3 regions of the Streptomyces sp. NPDC000134 genome follow, and region 2 is predicted to be linked to each of the others. Evidence: riboswitches for the same ligand, from Rfam matches in the RefSeq annotation. Region 2 holds a riboswitch; each other region holds the start of a gene.
The links. A riboswitch is a leader RNA that binds a small molecule or an ion and turns the genes downstream of it on or off. The one in region 2 is predicted to bind thiamine pyrophosphate.
Positions count from the first base shown of each region.

Region 1: another riboswitch for thiamine pyrophosphate. It lies ahead of thiC (phosphomethylpyrimidine synthase ThiC); the one in region 2 lies ahead of thiO (glycine oxidase ThiO).
Region 3: another riboswitch for thiamine pyrophosphate. It lies ahead of ACFY32_RS21275 (thiamine ABC transporter substrate-binding protein); the one in region 2 lies ahead of thiO (glycine oxidase ThiO).

Region 1 is NZ_JBIAZN010000012.1:265,997-271,453, reverse strand. It holds gene ACFY32_RS20335 (metallophosphoesterase) at 1-962, shown strand, start outside; gene ACFY32_RS20330 (hypothetical protein) at 1,145-2,014, shown strand; gene thiC (phosphomethylpyrimidine synthase ThiC) at 2,075-3,847, opposite strand; TPP riboswitch at 3,840-4,030, opposite strand; gene ACFY32_RS20320 (YibE/F family protein) at 4,102-5,457, shown strand, end outside.
Region 2 is NZ_JBIAZN010000004.1:319,955-325,411, forward strand. It holds gene ACFY32_RS08380 (FAD-dependent oxidoreductase) at 63-1,304, opposite strand; TPP riboswitch at 1,440-1,551, shown strand; gene thiO (glycine oxidase ThiO) at 1,549-2,736, shown strand; gene thiS (sulfur carrier protein ThiS) at 2,733-2,933, shown strand; gene ACFY32_RS08395 (thiazole synthase) at 2,937-3,731, shown strand; gene pknB (Stk1 family PASTA domain-containing Ser/Thr kinase) at 4,134-5,457, shown strand, end outside.
Region 3 is NZ_JBIAZN010000013.1:191,899-197,355, reverse strand. It holds gene ACFY32_RS21280 (ABC transporter permease) at 1-1,416, opposite strand, end outside; gene ACFY32_RS21275 (thiamine ABC transporter substrate-binding protein) at 1,464-2,582, opposite strand; TPP riboswitch at 2,663-2,768, opposite strand; gene rlmN (23S rRNA (adenine(2503)-C(2))-methyltransferase RlmN) at 2,829-3,941, opposite strand; gene ACFY32_RS21265 (phosphatidate cytidylyltransferase) at 4,112-5,236, opposite strand; gene frr (ribosome recycling factor) at 5,236-5,457, opposite strand, start outside.

The sequences.
Region 1 (5,457 bases), on a different contig from region 2:
GCGACGTCGTCCCCCCGCACGAGGAGGCCGTACCGGAGGGGTACACCCCCACCGAACGCGATCTGCCCGTCATCCATCGGGGTGACGCGCTCCAGCCCGGCGTCGAGCCCGCCGCGGCCCCGGCCGCGCAGCCCGCCACCGGACCCGGCCCGCTGTACGTCGTCGGCGACGTGCACGGCTACCTCGACGAGCTGATGGCCGCGCTGCGGGAGCAGGGCCTGATCGACGCCGACGGCCAGTGGTGCGCCGGGACCACCCGGCTGTGGTTCCTCGGCGACTTCACCGACCGCGGTCCGGACGGCATCGGCGTCATCGATCTGGTGATGCGGCTGTCCGCCGAGGCCGCGGCCGCCGGCGGCTACTGCAAGGCCCTCATGGGCAACCACGAACTGCTGCTGCTCGGCGCCAAGCGGTTCGGCGACACCCCCGTCAACTCGGGCGCGGGCACCGCCACCTTCCAGGCCGCCTGGCTGCTGAACGGCGGCCAGAAGACCGACATGGACCGCCTCCAGGACCACCACCTCCAGTGGATGGCCCGCCTGGACGCGGTGGAGGAGGTCGACGGCCACCTCCTGGTGCACTCCGACACCACCGCCTACCTCGACTACGGCCGGTCCATCGAAGAGGTCAACGACACCATCCACGACACGCTCACCCGCAACGACGCGGACGAGGTGTGGGACCTGTTCCGCAAGTTCACCAAGCGCTTCTCCTTCCGCGACGAGGGCGGTGCCGCCGCCGTGCGCTCGCTGCTGGACACGTACGGCGGCACCCGCGTCGTGCACGGCCACAGCCCCATCCCGTATCTCCTGGGCGAGGTCGGCTCCGAGGACGGCGAGGACGAGTCCGGTCCGGTGGTCGACGGACCTCATGTCTACGCGGACGGCCTCGCCATCGCGATGGACGGCGGGGTGACCATGGCCGGAAAGCTGCTGGTCCAGCAACTGCCGCTGCCCGACTGAGCGTTCGCCGGACCGGGTCTTCGCCGTCGGCGCATATGCGGATCGGCACCCAATTTCTGGAAACCCCCTGTCACCGTACGCCGTCACCGCTCTACCATCGGCTTATCCGTAGCAGGCTCCCCTCCGTTTCTGCCCGACGGCTCGTTGGCATGCGAGCCCCAAGCCCTACGGAGCATCGGGGGATGCACATGAACAGCGTTCCGCAGCACCTGTCGAACGAGGACCGCCAGGAGTACGCGCGGGTCCTCGACGAGGCGCTGCGCTCCGCACCACACCGCCCGGAACTGGCCGCTGTCGGACAGCGCCTCAACCCCGAACAACTGCGCACCATGGCGCTCAACGCCACCGCCCTGATCACGGCCGCCGCGGCGGCCGAGTACCAGCACTACGTGAGGGTCCGCGAGGAACTGCGCCAGCCGGCGCGGTCCGCTCCGTCCTCGTCCGCGGCGGAATCCGGCTCCGCCGAGCCGGGTCCGAACACCACGGGGCTCGCCGCCACCATGGGCGAGATCACCGAGGCCGCCGGCGCGGGCGCCGTCGCGATCATCGCCGTCCTGGCGCCGGTCCTGGCCGGTACGGCCGCGGCGATCTTCCTGCTCGTCGGGTACGTCCTGCGGATGCTCGACCCCGAGCAGACGTTCGCGCGGACGCTGCTCACCACCGGATGGGTGTTCGGCGCGGTGACCGCTGTCGCGATCCTCGTCGCCGGCGTCGGACTGCTGTCCACCGCCCTGCGCAACCGCCCATCCGCTGAGGCCGCGTCGTACGGCGCACTCGACGGGGAGGTGAAACGCGCCCGGGACGCCTGGCGGGAGGCGCTGCTGGAACGCGGCATCCTGCCGTTCCTCCAGGACGCGCTCGCGGACCCCGACGCGGCGGGCGCACTGCGCGGTACGCCGCCGCCCGCGCCGTCCGGCCGGATGCCGCGGTTGGGCTACGGCCGCCCGGGGTTCACCAGTCCCGACGACGGTCCCGCCGGTCCGCGCCCCAGTTACTCGAGTCCGGACTACACCAGCCCGGAGTTCGGGGGCCCGGAGCACCGCCCGGAGTGACCGCCCCGCCAGGGGCCCGGGAGGGGACAGGCCGCACGGTCCGTCCCCTCCCTTCGCGTGTCAGTCGGCGATCGGCAGATAGACCCGGTTGCCGGCCGCCGCGAACTCCTCGGACTTCTGGGCCATGCCCTCCTCGATCTCGGTCCGACTGCCGCCGTGTTCGCGGCGGATGTCCTGGGAGATCTTCATCGAGCAGAACTTCGGCCCGCACATCGAGCAGAAGTGGGCCGTCTTGGCGGGCTCGGCGGGCAGGGTCTCGTCGTGGAACTCCCGTGCCGTGTCCGGGTCGAGGGCGAGGTTGAACTGGTCCTCCCACCGGAATTCGAACCGGGCGTCGGACAGCGCGTCGTCCCACTCCTGTGCACCTGGGTGACCCTTGGCGAGGTCGGCGGCATGGGCGGCGATCTTGTAGGTGATGACGCCGGTCTTGACGTCGTCACGGTTGGGCAGGCCCAGATGCTCTTTGGGGGTGACGTAACAGAGCATGGCAGTGCCCCACCAGGCGATCATCGCGGCACCGATGCCGGAGGTGATGTGGTCGTACGCCGGCGCGACGTCCGTGGTCAGCGGGCCGAGCGTATAGAACGGAGCTTCATCACAGATCTCCTGCTGAAGGTCGATGTTCTCCTTGATCTTGTGCATCGGGACATGACCCGGGCCTTCGATCATCGTCTGTACATGGAAACGCTTCGCGATCCGGTTGAGTTCCCCGAGCGTGCGCAACTCCGCGAACTGCGCCTCGTCGTTGGCGTCCGCGATCGAGCCGGGCCGCAGGCCGTCGCCGAGCGAGTACGTGACGTCGTAGGCGGCGAGGATCTCGCAGAGTTCCTCGAAGTTCTCGTACAGGAACGACTCCTTGTGGTGTGCCAGGCACCACGCCGCCATGATGGAGCCGCCGCGCGAGACGATGCCGGTCTTGCGGTTCGCGGTCAGCGGCACGTAGGCCAGGCGCACGCCGGCGTGGACCGTCATGTAGTCCACGCCCTGTTCGGCCTGTTCGATGACCGTGTCCTTGTAGATCTCCCAGGTCAGCTCCTCGGCCCTGCCGTCGACCTTCTCCAGGGCCTGGTAGAGCGGGACCGTGCCGATGGGCACGGGGGAGTTGCGCAGCACCCACTCGCGGGTGGTGTGGATGTTGCGCCCGGTGGACAGGTCCATGACCGTGTCGGCGCCCCAGCGGGTCGCCCAGGTCATCTTCTCGACCTCCTCCTCGATGGAGGAGGTCACCGCGGAGTTGCCGATGTTGGCGTTGACCTTCACCAGGAACCGCTTGCCGATGATCATCGGCTCGATCTCCGGGTGGTTGACGTTGGCCGGCAGGACCGCCCGGCCGGCCGCGATCTCCTCGCGCACCACCTCCGGTGACACGTTCTCCCGGATGGCCACGTACTCCATCTCGGGCGTGATCTCGCCCCGCCGCGCGTACGCGAGCTGGGTCACCGCCTGGCCGTCCCGGCCCCGGCGCGGCTGGCGCGGGCGGCCGGGGAAGACCGCGTCGAGGTTGCGCAGTCCGCCGCGCGGTGAGGTGTGCTTGATGCCGTCGTCCTCGGGGCGGACGGGGCGGCCCGCGTACTCCTCGGTGTCGCCGCGGGCGACGATCCAGTTCTCCCGCAGCGGCGGCAGTCCCCTGCGGACGTCGGTGTCGACGAGCGGATCGGTGTACGGGCCGGAGGTGTCGTACAGCGTGACCGACTGCCCGTTGGTGAGGTGCACCTGACGGACCGGCACGCGCAGATCGGGGCGCGAGCCCTCGACGTACGCCTTGTGCCAGCCGATGGACTTCCCGGCCTCGTTCTGCGTGGAGGCAGGCGTGCTTGCGTCCTTGATGGTCATGAGACCTACTCCCTACGCCGGCATTACCCGGTAACAGGTTCGGCGGTCGACGCAGCGGTTATCCGTCTGCCGACGTTCCGTGGGATACATCACTCGACTTCGGTGATGTTTCCCGTGAAACATCGCTGGTACGGAGGTCAGCGCCCTCTCAGCCCGGTGCTCCGAGCTCCCGCGTGTACAAAGGTGGCTCCACGCTAGCGTCAATTCGGGCGCGGTGAACAGAGGGCCCCTGCCGTTCTTGCGATGATCGGGCGGTGACCACGACGCATCCCTCCTTCCCCCCGCCCGAACCGGGCCGCGACCCGGACACCGGCTACGGCTCCGGCCACGGCGGGCACGAGCAGGGCCACGGACACGGCCACCGTCATGGACCGGGCCCGGAAGGCGGCGGGTACGGATACGGGTACGGCGGCGGGGATCGCGGGCCCGGGGGCGGCGGGTACGGGACCGGTGACGGCCACGGCCCCGGGGCGGGTGACGGCCCCGGGGCGGGAGACGGCCATGGGCACCGCGGTGGGGGGCACGGGACGGGTGGTGGCCACGGGTCCGGTGGCGGACACGGAACCGGTGGCGGACACGGGCATTCGCACGGTCATGGCCCCGCGGCCCCCGTCTCGGCGCGTCTGCGCAAGGTCATCGCGGCGATCCTCGTCCCGTTCGCCGCGGCCGTCGTTGTGGGGCTCGCGGTGCTGTGGCCGGGCGGTGCCCCGCCGCACGAACGCACCGGCGTCGGTTTCGACCGGCAGACCCAGCAGGCGACGGTCACCGAGGTCGTGAAGGTGAGCTGCGCGGCCGCCAACGCCTCCGGTGTCCCCCCGACCGGCGACACCTCCACCGCCGAGGGCTCGTCCGCCCAGCAGCAGGCGGACGGGACCTGCAAGAAGGCGACCATCCGGGTCGACACCGGCGAGGACAAGGGCCGCACGTTCACGGAAATCGTGCAGCCGGACCAGTCCCGGCAGTTGTCGCAGGGCCAGGAGGTCGTCGTGGCCTACGAGCCCTCGGCGCCGAAGGACCTCCAGTACTCGGTCGCCGACGTCGACCGCCGGTTCCCGATGGCCCTGCTCGCCGGCATCTTCGCGCTCGCCGTCGTGGTCGTCGGGCGGTTGCGCGGTGTCATGGCGCTGGTGTCGCTGGCGATCAGCTTCCTGGTGCTGAACTTCTTCATCCTGCCCGCGATCCTCCAGGGCTCGAACCCGCTGCTCGTGGCGGTGATCGGGTCGAGCGCCATCATGCTGATCGCCCTGTACCTGTGCCACGGGCTGTCCGCCCGTACGTCCGTGGCCGTGCTGGGCACCCTGGTCTCGCTGCTGCTGATCGGCGTGCTGGGGTCGCTGTTCATCGGCTGGGCCGCGCTGACCGGCAACACGGACGACAACACCGGCCTGATCCACGGCCTGTACCCGACGATCGACATGAGCGGTCTGCTGCTGGCGGGCGTCATCATCGGTTCGCTCGGTGTCCTCGACGACGTGACGGTCACCCAGACGTCGGCGGTGTGGGAACTGCACCAGGCCAATCCGACGCTGGGCCGGCGCGGGCTGTACCGCGCCGGCATCCGCATCGGCCGCGACCACATCGCGTCCGTCGTCAACACGCTCGTTCTGGCG
Region 2 (5,457 bases):
ATCAAGCCTGCCATCTGCCACTGACACTAGGAAGCCGGACCCGTCCGGCCAGGACGGACGGACTACGCCACCGCCGCCTTCAGCGGCCGGGCCGGGTCGGCCAGCAGCCCCCGGTCCACGGGCGTGCCCGCGTCGATCAGCCGCTTGCCCTGGGCGAGGTCGCGGGGGCGGCCGACGGCCAGCAGGGCGACCAGCCGGCTCCCGCGCAGCCAGCACACCGTCCAGGCGGGGCCGGCCGGGTCACCGCGCCAGAGCGTGGTGTCGGCGGCCGTGTGGTGCCCGGCGTACTGCACGAAGCGGCCGAACTGCTCCGACCAGAAGTACGGCACCGGGTCGTACACCGGCGGCTCCTGCCCGGTGCCGGCGCCGACGATGTCGGCGGCCACCGTGCGCGGCCCCTGGAGGGCGTTGTCCCAGTGGTGCACGAGCAGCCGCTCGCCGTACCGGCCGGAGGGGAAGGACGCGCAGTCGCCGACCGCGTGGACGTCCGGCACCGAGGTGCGCAGCCGGTCGTCGGCGAGGACCTCGCCGTGCGCGCCGAGGGCGATGCCGGAACCGGCCAGCCAGGCGGTGGCGGGGCGGGCGCCGATGCCGACGACGACCGCGCCGGCGGGCACGCGCGTGCCGTCGCCGAGGACCACCGCGCCGGGCTCGACGCGGGCCACGCGTGCGTGGGTGCGCAGGACGGCACCGGCGTCGGCGTACCAGCGGGCCATCGGCGCCGCCACGTCGGCGGGCAGCGCGCCGGCCAGCGGCCGGGCGGCGGCCTCCACGACGGTCACCGCGCAGCCCGCCTCCCGCGCGGCGGTGGCGAACTCGGCGCCGATCCAGCCCGCGCCGACCACCACGATGTCGTGCTGGCGGGCGAGCACCGGGCGCAGCCGCTCGGCGTCGTCCAGGGTGCGCAGCAGATGGACGCCGGGGACGCTCTCGGTGCCGGGCAGCCGGACCGGTTCGGCGCCGGTGGCCAGAACCAGGGCGTCGTACGGCACCGGCCCCGCGGCGGTGTCCAGGAGGCGGGCGTCGGGGCGGACGCCCAGGGCCTCGCAGCCGAGGCGGACCTCGATGCCGAGCGCCTCGAAGTCGACGTCGAAGGCGGAGCCCTCGGCGGTGCCGAGGAGGACGGCCTTGGACAGCGGGGGCCGGTCGTAGGGCTGGTGGGGCTCCGCGCCGATCAGGGTCACCGTGCCGGTGAACCCCTGTTCGCGCAGGGCGACGGCCGTCTGCACGCCGGCCATGCCCGCTCCCACGACGACCACGCGCCGCCGCGCGGACTCCGCCCGTTCCTGCGTCTGATCGCTCACCTGATCACCATAGACACCTGACGGAACGTCAGTCAGGCGGCACGGTGGGTGATGTGCTGCACAGCCGGCCCGCCCGGCCGGCCGCCGGGACGCTCCCTTACCGGCGCGGAGACCGAACGGTTAGGGTGGCCGACGTAACGCACTCGCGGGAGCCCGGACGCACCGGGCTGAGAGGGAGGCTGGCGGCCTCCGACCGTACGAACCTGATCCGGGTCATGCCGGCGAAGGGAGGGGCTGGACACCCATGTCGTCCGAGCGATCCGCACGCAACCCCCGTGTCCCCGACGTCCTGGTCGTCGGGGGCGGCGTCATCGGCCTGGTCACCGCCTGGCGGGCCGCGCAGCGCGGGCTGGCCGCGGCCGTGGTCGACCCCGCGCCGGGCGGCGGGGCGGCCCGGGTGGCGGCCGGGATGCTGGCCGCCGTCACCGAGTTGCACTACGGCGAGCAGACCCTGCTCGCGCTGAACCTGGCCTCGGCCCGCCGCTACCCCGCCTTCGCGGCCGAGCTGGCCGAGGCGACCGGGCACGACCTGGGGTACCGCCGGTGCGGCACCCTGGCCGTCGCCCTCGACGCCGACGACCGCGCCCACCTGCGGGAGCTGCACGCCTTCCAGGTCCGCTCGGGCCTCGACGCGGAGTGGCTGTCGGGGCGTGAGTGCCGCCGCCTGGAGCCGATGCTCGCGCCGGGCGTGCGCGGGGGGCTGCGGGTGGACGGCGACCACCAGATCGACCCCCGGCGGCTCGCCCGCGCCCTGGTGACCGCCTGCGAACGGGCCGGGGTGGTCCTGCACCGGGTGCGCGCCGAGCGGCTGACCGTGGTCCGGGACCGGGCGACGGGCGTGGTCACCGAGGACGGCACGGCGCTGCCGGCCGGCCGGGTGGTACTGGCCGCGGGCAGCCTCAGCGGGCGGCTCACGGGCGTTCCGGAGGAGGTCCTGCCGCCGGTACGGCCCGTGAAGGGGCAGGTCCTGCGGCTGGCCATGCCGGCGGACCGGCCGCCGCTGCTGCACCGCACGGTCCGCGCGGTGGTCCGCGGCAACCCGCTCTACCTGGTGCCCCGGGAGAGCGGCGAACTCGTCGTCGGCGCCACCAGCGAGGAACTGGGCTGGGACACCACCGTCACCGCCGGCGGGGTGTACGAGCTGCTGCGCGACGCCCACGAGCTGGTGCCGGGCATCACCGAGCTGCCCCTGACGGAGACCCTGGCGGGGCTGCGGCCCGGCTCCCCGGACAACGCGCCGCTGCTCGGCCCGACCGCGCTGGACGGGCTGCTGCTGGCCACCGGCCACTTCCGCAACGGCGTCCTGCTCACCCCGGTCACCGGCGACGTCATGGCCCACCTGCTGACCAGCGGCGAGCTTCCCGAGGAGGCCCGCCCCTTCACCCCCCGGCGCTTCGACGCCGCCGACGTCCCCACGGAGCAGCCCGTATGAACATCTCGGTCAACGGGGAGCCGCGCGAGGTGGCTCCCGGCACGGCCCTGGACGCCCTGGTGCGCACGCTCACCGAGGCGCCCTCCGGGGTGGCCGCCGCCCTCAACGAGACCGTCGTCCCGCGTGCGCGGTGGTCGTCCACGGCGCTGGCCGACGGCGACCGCGTCGAAGTCCTCACCGCCGTCCAAGGAGGCTGACCCATGGCCGACGACCCCTTCGTCCTCGGCGGTACGTCCTTCACGTCCCGTCTGATCATGGGCACCGGCGGGGCGCCCAGCCTCGATGTGCTGGAGCGCTCGCTGGTGGCCTCCGGGACCGAGCTGACCACGGTCGCCATGCGCCGCGTGGACCCCTCCGTGCACGGCTCGGTGCTGTCGGTGCTGGAGCGGCTCGGCATCCGCGTGCTGCCCAACACGGCGGGCTGCTTCACCGCCGGGGAGGCCGTCCTGACCGCCCGCCTGGCCCGCGAGGCCCTCGGCACCGACCTGGTCAAGCTGGAGGTCATCGCCGACGAGCGGACCCTGCTGCCCGACCCGATCGAACTGCTGGACGCGGCCGAGACACTGGTCGACGACGGGTTCACCGTCCTGCCGTACACCAACGACGACCCGGTGCTGGCGCGCAAGCTGGAGGACGTGGGCTGCGCCGCGGTCATGCCGCTGGGCTCGCCGATCGGCTCGGGCCTGGGCATCCGCAACCCGCACAACTTCGAGCTGATCGTCGAGCACGCGTGCGTGCCGGTGATCCTGGACGCCGGGGCCGGTACGGCGTCGGACGCGGCGCTGGCGATGGAGCTGGGCTGCGCGGGGGTGATGCTCGCCTCGGCGGTGACACGGGCGCAGGAGCCGGTGCTGATGGCGGAGGCGATGCGGCACGCGGTGGAGGCGGGCCGGCTCGCCAGGCGGGCCGGGCGGATTCCGCGCCGGCACTTCGCCGAGCCGTCCTCGCCGACGGCGGGCCGCGCCGCACTGGACCCGGAACGGCCCGCCTTCTGAGCGAAGCCGCCCCGACGCGGCGCCAGAGACGGCCACGGACCGAAGCGGAGCCGTCCCCGACGCCGGACCCGCCTGAGGACCGAAACGGGCCCCTCCGATGCGGCACCGGGACGGCCACGGACCCAAGCGAAGCCGCCCCCGACGCGGCACCGAACCCGACTACGGACCGGAGCGGGCCCGACCCGGCCACGGACCGGAGCGGAGCCGTCCCGGCGCGGCGCCGGGACGGCTGCGGGCCGGGAGTGGCGCGGTGATCCGCGCCACGGGACCGGCGGGCGCGGCGCACCGCGCGGCGCGCGGCCCCGCGTCCGGGGGTGTGTTGCGTCACAGCTCCGCTCCAGTACCGGGCCCGCCGCGGCCGGGCCCGGCCCGGTGTCGGTGCCGGCTCGTAGACTCGCCTGCGTGGACACGACCCTTCAGGACCCTCTGGTCGGGCGACAGCTCGACGGCCGGTACCGCGTCGACGCGCGGATCGCGGTCGGCGGGATGGCCACGGTCTACCGGGCCGTGGACACCCGCCTCGACCGCGTGCTCGCGCTGAAGGTGATGCACCCGACGCTGGCCGCCGACGGCACGTTCGTCGAGCGGTTCATCCGCGAGGCCAAGTCGGTCGCCCGGCTCGCCCACCCCAACGTGGTCCAGGTCTTCGACCAGGGCACCGACGCGGGGTACGTCTACCTGGCGATGGAGTACGTCTCCGGCTGCACCCTGCGGGACCTGCTGCGCGAGCGCGGGGCGCTGCAGCCCCGGGCCGCGCTGGACATCCTGGAGCCGGTGCTGGCCGCGCTCGGCGCCGCGCACCGCGCGGGGTTCGTGCACCGCGACATGAAGCCGGAGAACGTGCTGATCGGGGACGACGGCCGGGTCAAGGTCGCCGACTTCGGGCTGGTCCGGGCCGTGGACACGGTCACCAGCAGCACCGGCGCGGTCCTCGGCACCGTCTCCTATCTGGCGCCCGAGCAGATCGAGCAGGGCACCGCCGACCCCCGCGTCGACGTGTACGCGTGCGGTGTCGTCCTGTACGAGATGCTGACCGGCGCCAAGCCGCACCAGGGGGACTCCCCCGCCCAGGTGCTCTACCAGCACCTGGGCGAGGACGTGCCGCCGCCGTCGGCCCTGGTGCCGGGCCTCGCGTTCGAGCTGGACGAGCTGGTCGCCTCGGCGACCGCCCGGAACCCGGAGATCCGCCCGTACGACGCGGTGGCGCTGCTCGCCGGGGCCCGCCGCGCACGCGGCGCGCTGACCGACGAGCAGTTGGACGCCGTACCGCCGCAGGCGCTGGCGGAGGGGCACGACACCGCGGACGACCGTACGAGCGTGCTCCCGCGCTCCCTGGCCGTGCGGCCGCTGCCGGTGAACGAGGACGACGAGGCCACGGACGCCTTCCACCGCACCAGCAGGCTGGCGCCCCCGCCGCCGGAGCCCCCGCGGCGACGGGTCCCGGCGCTCCGGCGCGGTCCGCTCGCCGTCGTCGTCGCCGTCCTGCTGGCGCTGGGCGTCGGCGCGGGCGTCTGGTACATCAACTCGGGGCAGTTCACCCAGGTCCCGCCGCTGCTGGAGAAGACCGAGGCGCAGGCCAAGGACCGGCTGGCGGACGCGGGCCTGGACGTCGGCGACGTCGAGCACGCGTACAGCGACACGGTGAAGCGCGGGGCGGTCATCAGCACCGACCCGGCGGCGGGCACCCGCATCCGCGGCAACGACTCCGTCTCGCTCACCGTCTCCG
Region 3 (5,457 bases), on a different contig from region 2:
CGCCCCGAACTCCCCCAGCGACACCGCGAAGGCGAACCCGGCCGCGACCGCCAGCGCCCGCCGCACCAGCGGCAGGTCGACCTCCCGCCAGACCCGCCACGGCGACGCCCCCAGCACCGCCGCCGCCTCCCGCAGCCCGGCGTCCACCGCCCGCAGCACCGGCAGCATGGTCCGTACGACGAAGGGGACGCCCACCAGCGCCTGGGCGAGCGGCACCAGGAACCAGGAGGAGCGCAGGTCCAGCGGCGGTTCGTCGAGCGCGATCAGGAACCCGAAGCCGACGGTCACCGCCGACACCCCGAGCGGCAGCATCAGCAGCGCGTCGAAGCCCCGCACCAGACGGCCCGCGTCCCGGCGGGTCAGCGCGGTGGCGGCGAGGGAGCCGATCAGTACGGCGATGACGGTGGCGGCGAGGGCGTACCGCAGGGAGTTGCCGACGGCGTCGATCGGCGGGACGAGGAAGGCGCCGCCGTCCTCGTGGGTGAGCGCCCGGTAGTAGCCGAGGCCGCCGTCCAGCGACCGCTGGACCAGTACCGCGAGCGGCAGCAGGATCAGTACCGCGACGGTGACCAGCACCCCCGCCAGCAGCGCCCGCTGCCCGGCCCCGCGCGGGCGGCGGGCCGTGACCGAGGCGTCCACCAGTTTCAGGGCCGTCTCCCGCCGCCGTACCGTCCAGGCGTGCACGGCGAGGATCACGGCGACCGCGGCGAACTGGACCAGGGTCAGCACGGCGGCGGTGGCGAGGTCGAAGACCTGCGAGGTCTGCCGGTAGATCTCCACCTCCAGGGTGGAGAAGGTGGGCCCGCCGAGGATCTGCACCACACCGAAGGAGGTGAAGGTGAACAGGAACACCATCAGCGCGGCGGCGGCCACCGCGGGCGCCAGCGCGGGCAGTGTGACCCGGCGCCAGGCCGCCGCCGGGGAGGCCCCGAGCATCCGCGCGGCCTCCTCCTGGCGCGGGTCGAGCTGGGACCACAGGCCGCCGACGGTGCGCACGACGACGGCGTAGTTGAAGAACACGTGCGCGAGCAGGATCGCCCACACCGTGGTGTCCAGTCGCAGCCCCCACAGCTCGTCCAGCAGCCCGCCCCGGCCGACCAGCGCCAGGAACGCCGTGCCGACGACGACCGTGGGCAGCACGAACGGCACGGTGACCACGGCCCGCAGCACCTGCTTGCCGGGGAAGTCCAGCCGGGCGAAGACGTACGCGCCGGGCAGCGCGATCAGCAGGGTGAGCGCGGTGGAGGCCAGTGCCTGCCAGGTGGTGAACCACAGCACGTGCCGGACGTCGGCGGCGGTCACCACCTCCCCGATCCGGCCGAGGTGCCACCCGGCGCCGTCCTTCAGCCCCCGGGCGACGATCGCCGCCACCGGGTAGGCGAAGAAGACGGCGAAGAACGCGACGGGCACCGCCATCAGGGCGAGCCGCGCCGCGCCCGCGCGCCGCCGGACGGCTGCCTCGGTCACTTCAGTACGAGCGAGGTCCACGACTTGACCCAGTCGTCACGGTGCTCGGCGATCTCCGCCGGGGCCATGGTCTCGGGGTGGGTCACGGCCGGCATGTTGTCGGTGTAGACGGCGGGCAGCTTCGTACCGGAGACCACCGGGTTGACGTACATGTTCAGTGGCATGTCCTCCTGGAACCTCTCGCTGATCAGGAAGTCGATGAGCGCCTTGCCGCCCTCGGTGTTCTTCGCGTTGCTCAGCAGGCCCGCGAACTCGGTCTGCCGGAAGCAGGTGCCGGTGGCGACTCCGGTGGGCGCGGTCTTCGGCCGCGGGTCGGCGTAGACCACCTCGACGGGCGGCGAGGAGGCGTACGAGACGACCAGCGGCCGGTCGCCGCCCGCCTTGCGGCCGCCGGCCGAACCGGAGAACTCCTCGTTGTACGCCTGCTCCCAGCCGTCGACGACCTTCACGCCGTTGGCCCTCAGCTTCTTCCAGTACTGCGTCCAGCCTCCCCCGCTTCCGGCTCCGCCCGAGCGGGAGGCGCCCCCGTCGCCGTACTTAGCGGCGGTGCCGAGCAGGAAGCCGAGGCCGGGCGAGGAGGTGCCGGCGTTCTCGGTGACCAGGAGGTCCTTGTACGCGGGCTCGGCCAGGTCGTCGAAGGAGGCGGGCGGCGTCAGCTCGTGCTCGCGGAAGTACGCCTTGTCGTAGTTGACGCAGATGTCGCCGTAGTCGACGGGCGTGACCCGGTGCTTCCCGGCGTCGAGCCGGTACCGCTCGTCGACCCGGTCCAGGCCCTTGGCCTCGTACGGCTGGAACAGGCCGTTGTCCAGGGCGCGGGAGAGCAGGGTGTTGTCGACGCCGAAGAGGACGTCGCCCTGGGGGTTGTCCTTGGTCAGGATCGCCTTGTTGACGGCCTGCCCGGCGTCGCCGTCCTCCAGGACCTTGACCCGGTAGCCGGACTCCTTCTCGAAGGCGGCGATGACGCTCTTGGACGCGGCCCACGAGTCATGGCTGACCAGGGTGACGGTCCGGGAATCGCCGGACCCCTCGTCGCCGCCGGACGACGATCCGCACGCGGACACGGTGACCAGGCCGAGCCCTGCGGCCAGGACGGCGGCCTTCTTGGTGATGCTCACTGGATTCCTCCTGGGACGGTCCAGGAAGAGACGCGGCCCCGCCCGGGGCCCCTCGTCGGGACCCGGGCAGGGCGCAACAGCTCGAGTGGTGACCGATCTCCCTACCCAGAATGACCTGGGCGAGGTTCGGAGGGTCTGCGGCCGGTGCCGCACTCTCAGCGCTGTGGCGCTCCCCTGTCGGAATATGAAGATGTCGGACGCGAAGACGCCCGGTACGGAACCGACCGGACTCTTACGTCGGTCAGGTTACCGCTCGCCGGCGGCGAGCTGCCCACACGCCCCGTCGATCTCCTGACCGCGGGTGTCCCGGACGGTCACCGGCACACCGTGGGCGGCGATCGACTCGACGAACGCCTTCTCGTCCTCGGGCCGCGAGGCGGTCCACTTCGACCCGGGCGTCGGGTTCAGCGGGATCAGGTTGACGTGCACGGGCTTGCCCTTGAGCAGCCTTCCGAGCCGGTCACCGCGCCACGCCTGGTCGTTGATGTCCCGGATCAGCGCGTACTCGATGGACAGCCGGCGCCCGGACTTCGCGGCGTACTCCAGCCCGGCGTCCAGCACCTCGCGGACCTTCCAGCGGGTGTTCACCGGCACGAGGGTGTCGCGCAGCTCGTCGTCGGGGGCGTGCAGCGAGATGGCCAGGCGGCACTTGAAGCCCTCGTCGGCGAAGCGGTGGATCGCGGGGACGAGGCCGACGGTGGAGACGGTGATGCCGCGCTGGGACAGGCCGAGGCCGTCGGGCTCGGGGTCGGTGAGGCGGCGGATGGCGCCGACGACCCGGTTGTAGTTGGCCAGGGGCTCGCCCATGCCCATGAACACGATGTTGCTCAGCCGCGCCGGGCCGCCGGGGACCTCGCCGTCCCTGAGCGCCCGCATCCCGTCGACGATCTGGTGCACGATCTCGGCGGTCGACAGGTTCCGGTCGAGACCGGCCTGTCCGGTGGCGCAGAACGGGCAGTTCATCCCGCAGCCCGCCTGGGAGCTGATGCACATGGTCACCCGGTCCGGGTAGCGCATCAGCACCGACTCCACGAGGGTGCCGTCGAACAGCTTCCACAGCGTCTTGCGGGTGGTCCCCTCGTCGGTCGACAGATGCCGCACGACGCTCATCAGCTCGGGCAGCAGCGCCTCCCGGAGCCGGCCGCGCGAACCGGCGGGGATGTCGGTCCACTGCTCCGGGTCGTGCGCGTAGCGCGCGAAGTAGTGCTGGGAGAGCTGCTTGGCACGGAACGGCTTCTCGCCGGCCGCGGCCACCGCTTCCTTGCGCTCGGCGGGCGAGAGGTCGGCGAGATGCCGCGGCGGCCGCTTCGCTCCGCGGGGCGCGGCGAAGGTCAGCTCACCGGGGGCAGGACGGGCCACGGTCGGACAACTCCTCAAGACGACGGGCCTGTGGCAACCCCGCGGCGCGGGGACGACGGCAGGGCCATGCCGGAGCCAGGAGACCTCACAGGATCGCCCCCGCGTCGGCGGGGACGAGGAAAGGGCCCGCGGCCAGACGCCACGAGCCCTTCCAGCGTACCCGACCGCCGTCAACCCGAGCCGACGAAGATCACCAGCAGCAGCCACACCACCGGTGCGGTCGGCAGCAGGGAGTCCAGGCGGTCCATGATGCCGCCGTGGCCCGGGAGCAGCGTGCCCATGTCCTTGATACCGAGGTCGCGCTTGATCATCGACTCGCCGAGGTCGCCCAGGGTGGCGCTGACGGCGACCGCGAGGCCCAGCAGCAGCCCCTGCCACCAGGCGCCGTCGTCGATCAGGAACTGCGTGCACAGCGCGCCCGCCACCATCGCGAACGACACCGCGCCGAGCAGGCCCTCGCGGGTCTTGCCGGGGCTGATCCGCGGCGCGAGCTTGGTCCGGCCGAACCGCCAGCCCACCGCGTACGCGCCGGTGTCGCTGACGACCGTCAGCACCAGGAAGGTCAGCACCCGCCGGGGCCCGTCGTCGGCCGTCAGCATCAGGGCGACGAAGGTGGCCAGGAACGGCACGTAGAACGCGGCGAACACGCCCGCGGTGACGTCCCTGAGGTAGCCCTCGGGCGGTTCCGTCATCCGCCACACCAGCACCGCCAGCGCCGTGAGCGCCATGGCGACCCACGCGCCCTCGGCGCCCCGGACGTAACCGGCGACGACCATCGCCGCGCCGCCGACCGCCAGCGGGACGAGCGGCGCCTTGATGCCCTTGCGCTCCTCCAGCCGCTTGGTCAGCTCCCACAGGCCGACCACGACGGCGACGACGACGACCGCGACGAACACGGCCTTGACGACGAACAGCGACGCGATGATCACCACGCCGAGTCCGAGGCCGACCCCTATCGCGGCACCCAGGTCGCGCCCCGCGGTCTTCTTCTGCGGCCGGGGCACCGGCTGCGGGGCGTCGGGCATGGGCTCCGGATTCCGCGGCGCCGCCTGGTACGGCCGCGCCGCCGGGACGTCGTCGTGGAACGCGGGGCCGCCCGGCCGAGCGGCCCCCCGGTCCTCATCCTGGTCTCCGCCGTGTTCGGGTACGTCGGGCACGATGGGCATGGGGCGAGTCTGCTGCGCGTAGGGCGCATCGTACGCGGGACCCGCCGGGGCAACCCCCTGGACAGGCCCCTGGTCGGACGGCCCCCAGTACCCGGTCTGCGGCGGCGCCCCCCAGGAAGAGTCGTTCATCAGACCTCGAGCAGCTCCGCTTCCTTGTGCTTGAGGAGTTCGTCCACCTGGGCGACGTACTTCGAGGTGGTGTCGTCGAGCTCCTTCTCCGCACGGCGGCCCTCGTCCTCGCCGACCTCGCCGTCCTTGATCAGCTTGTCGATGGCGTCCTTGGCCTTGCGGCGCACCGCGCGGATGGAGACCTTGGCGTCCTCGCCCTTGCTCCGGGCCACCTTGATGTA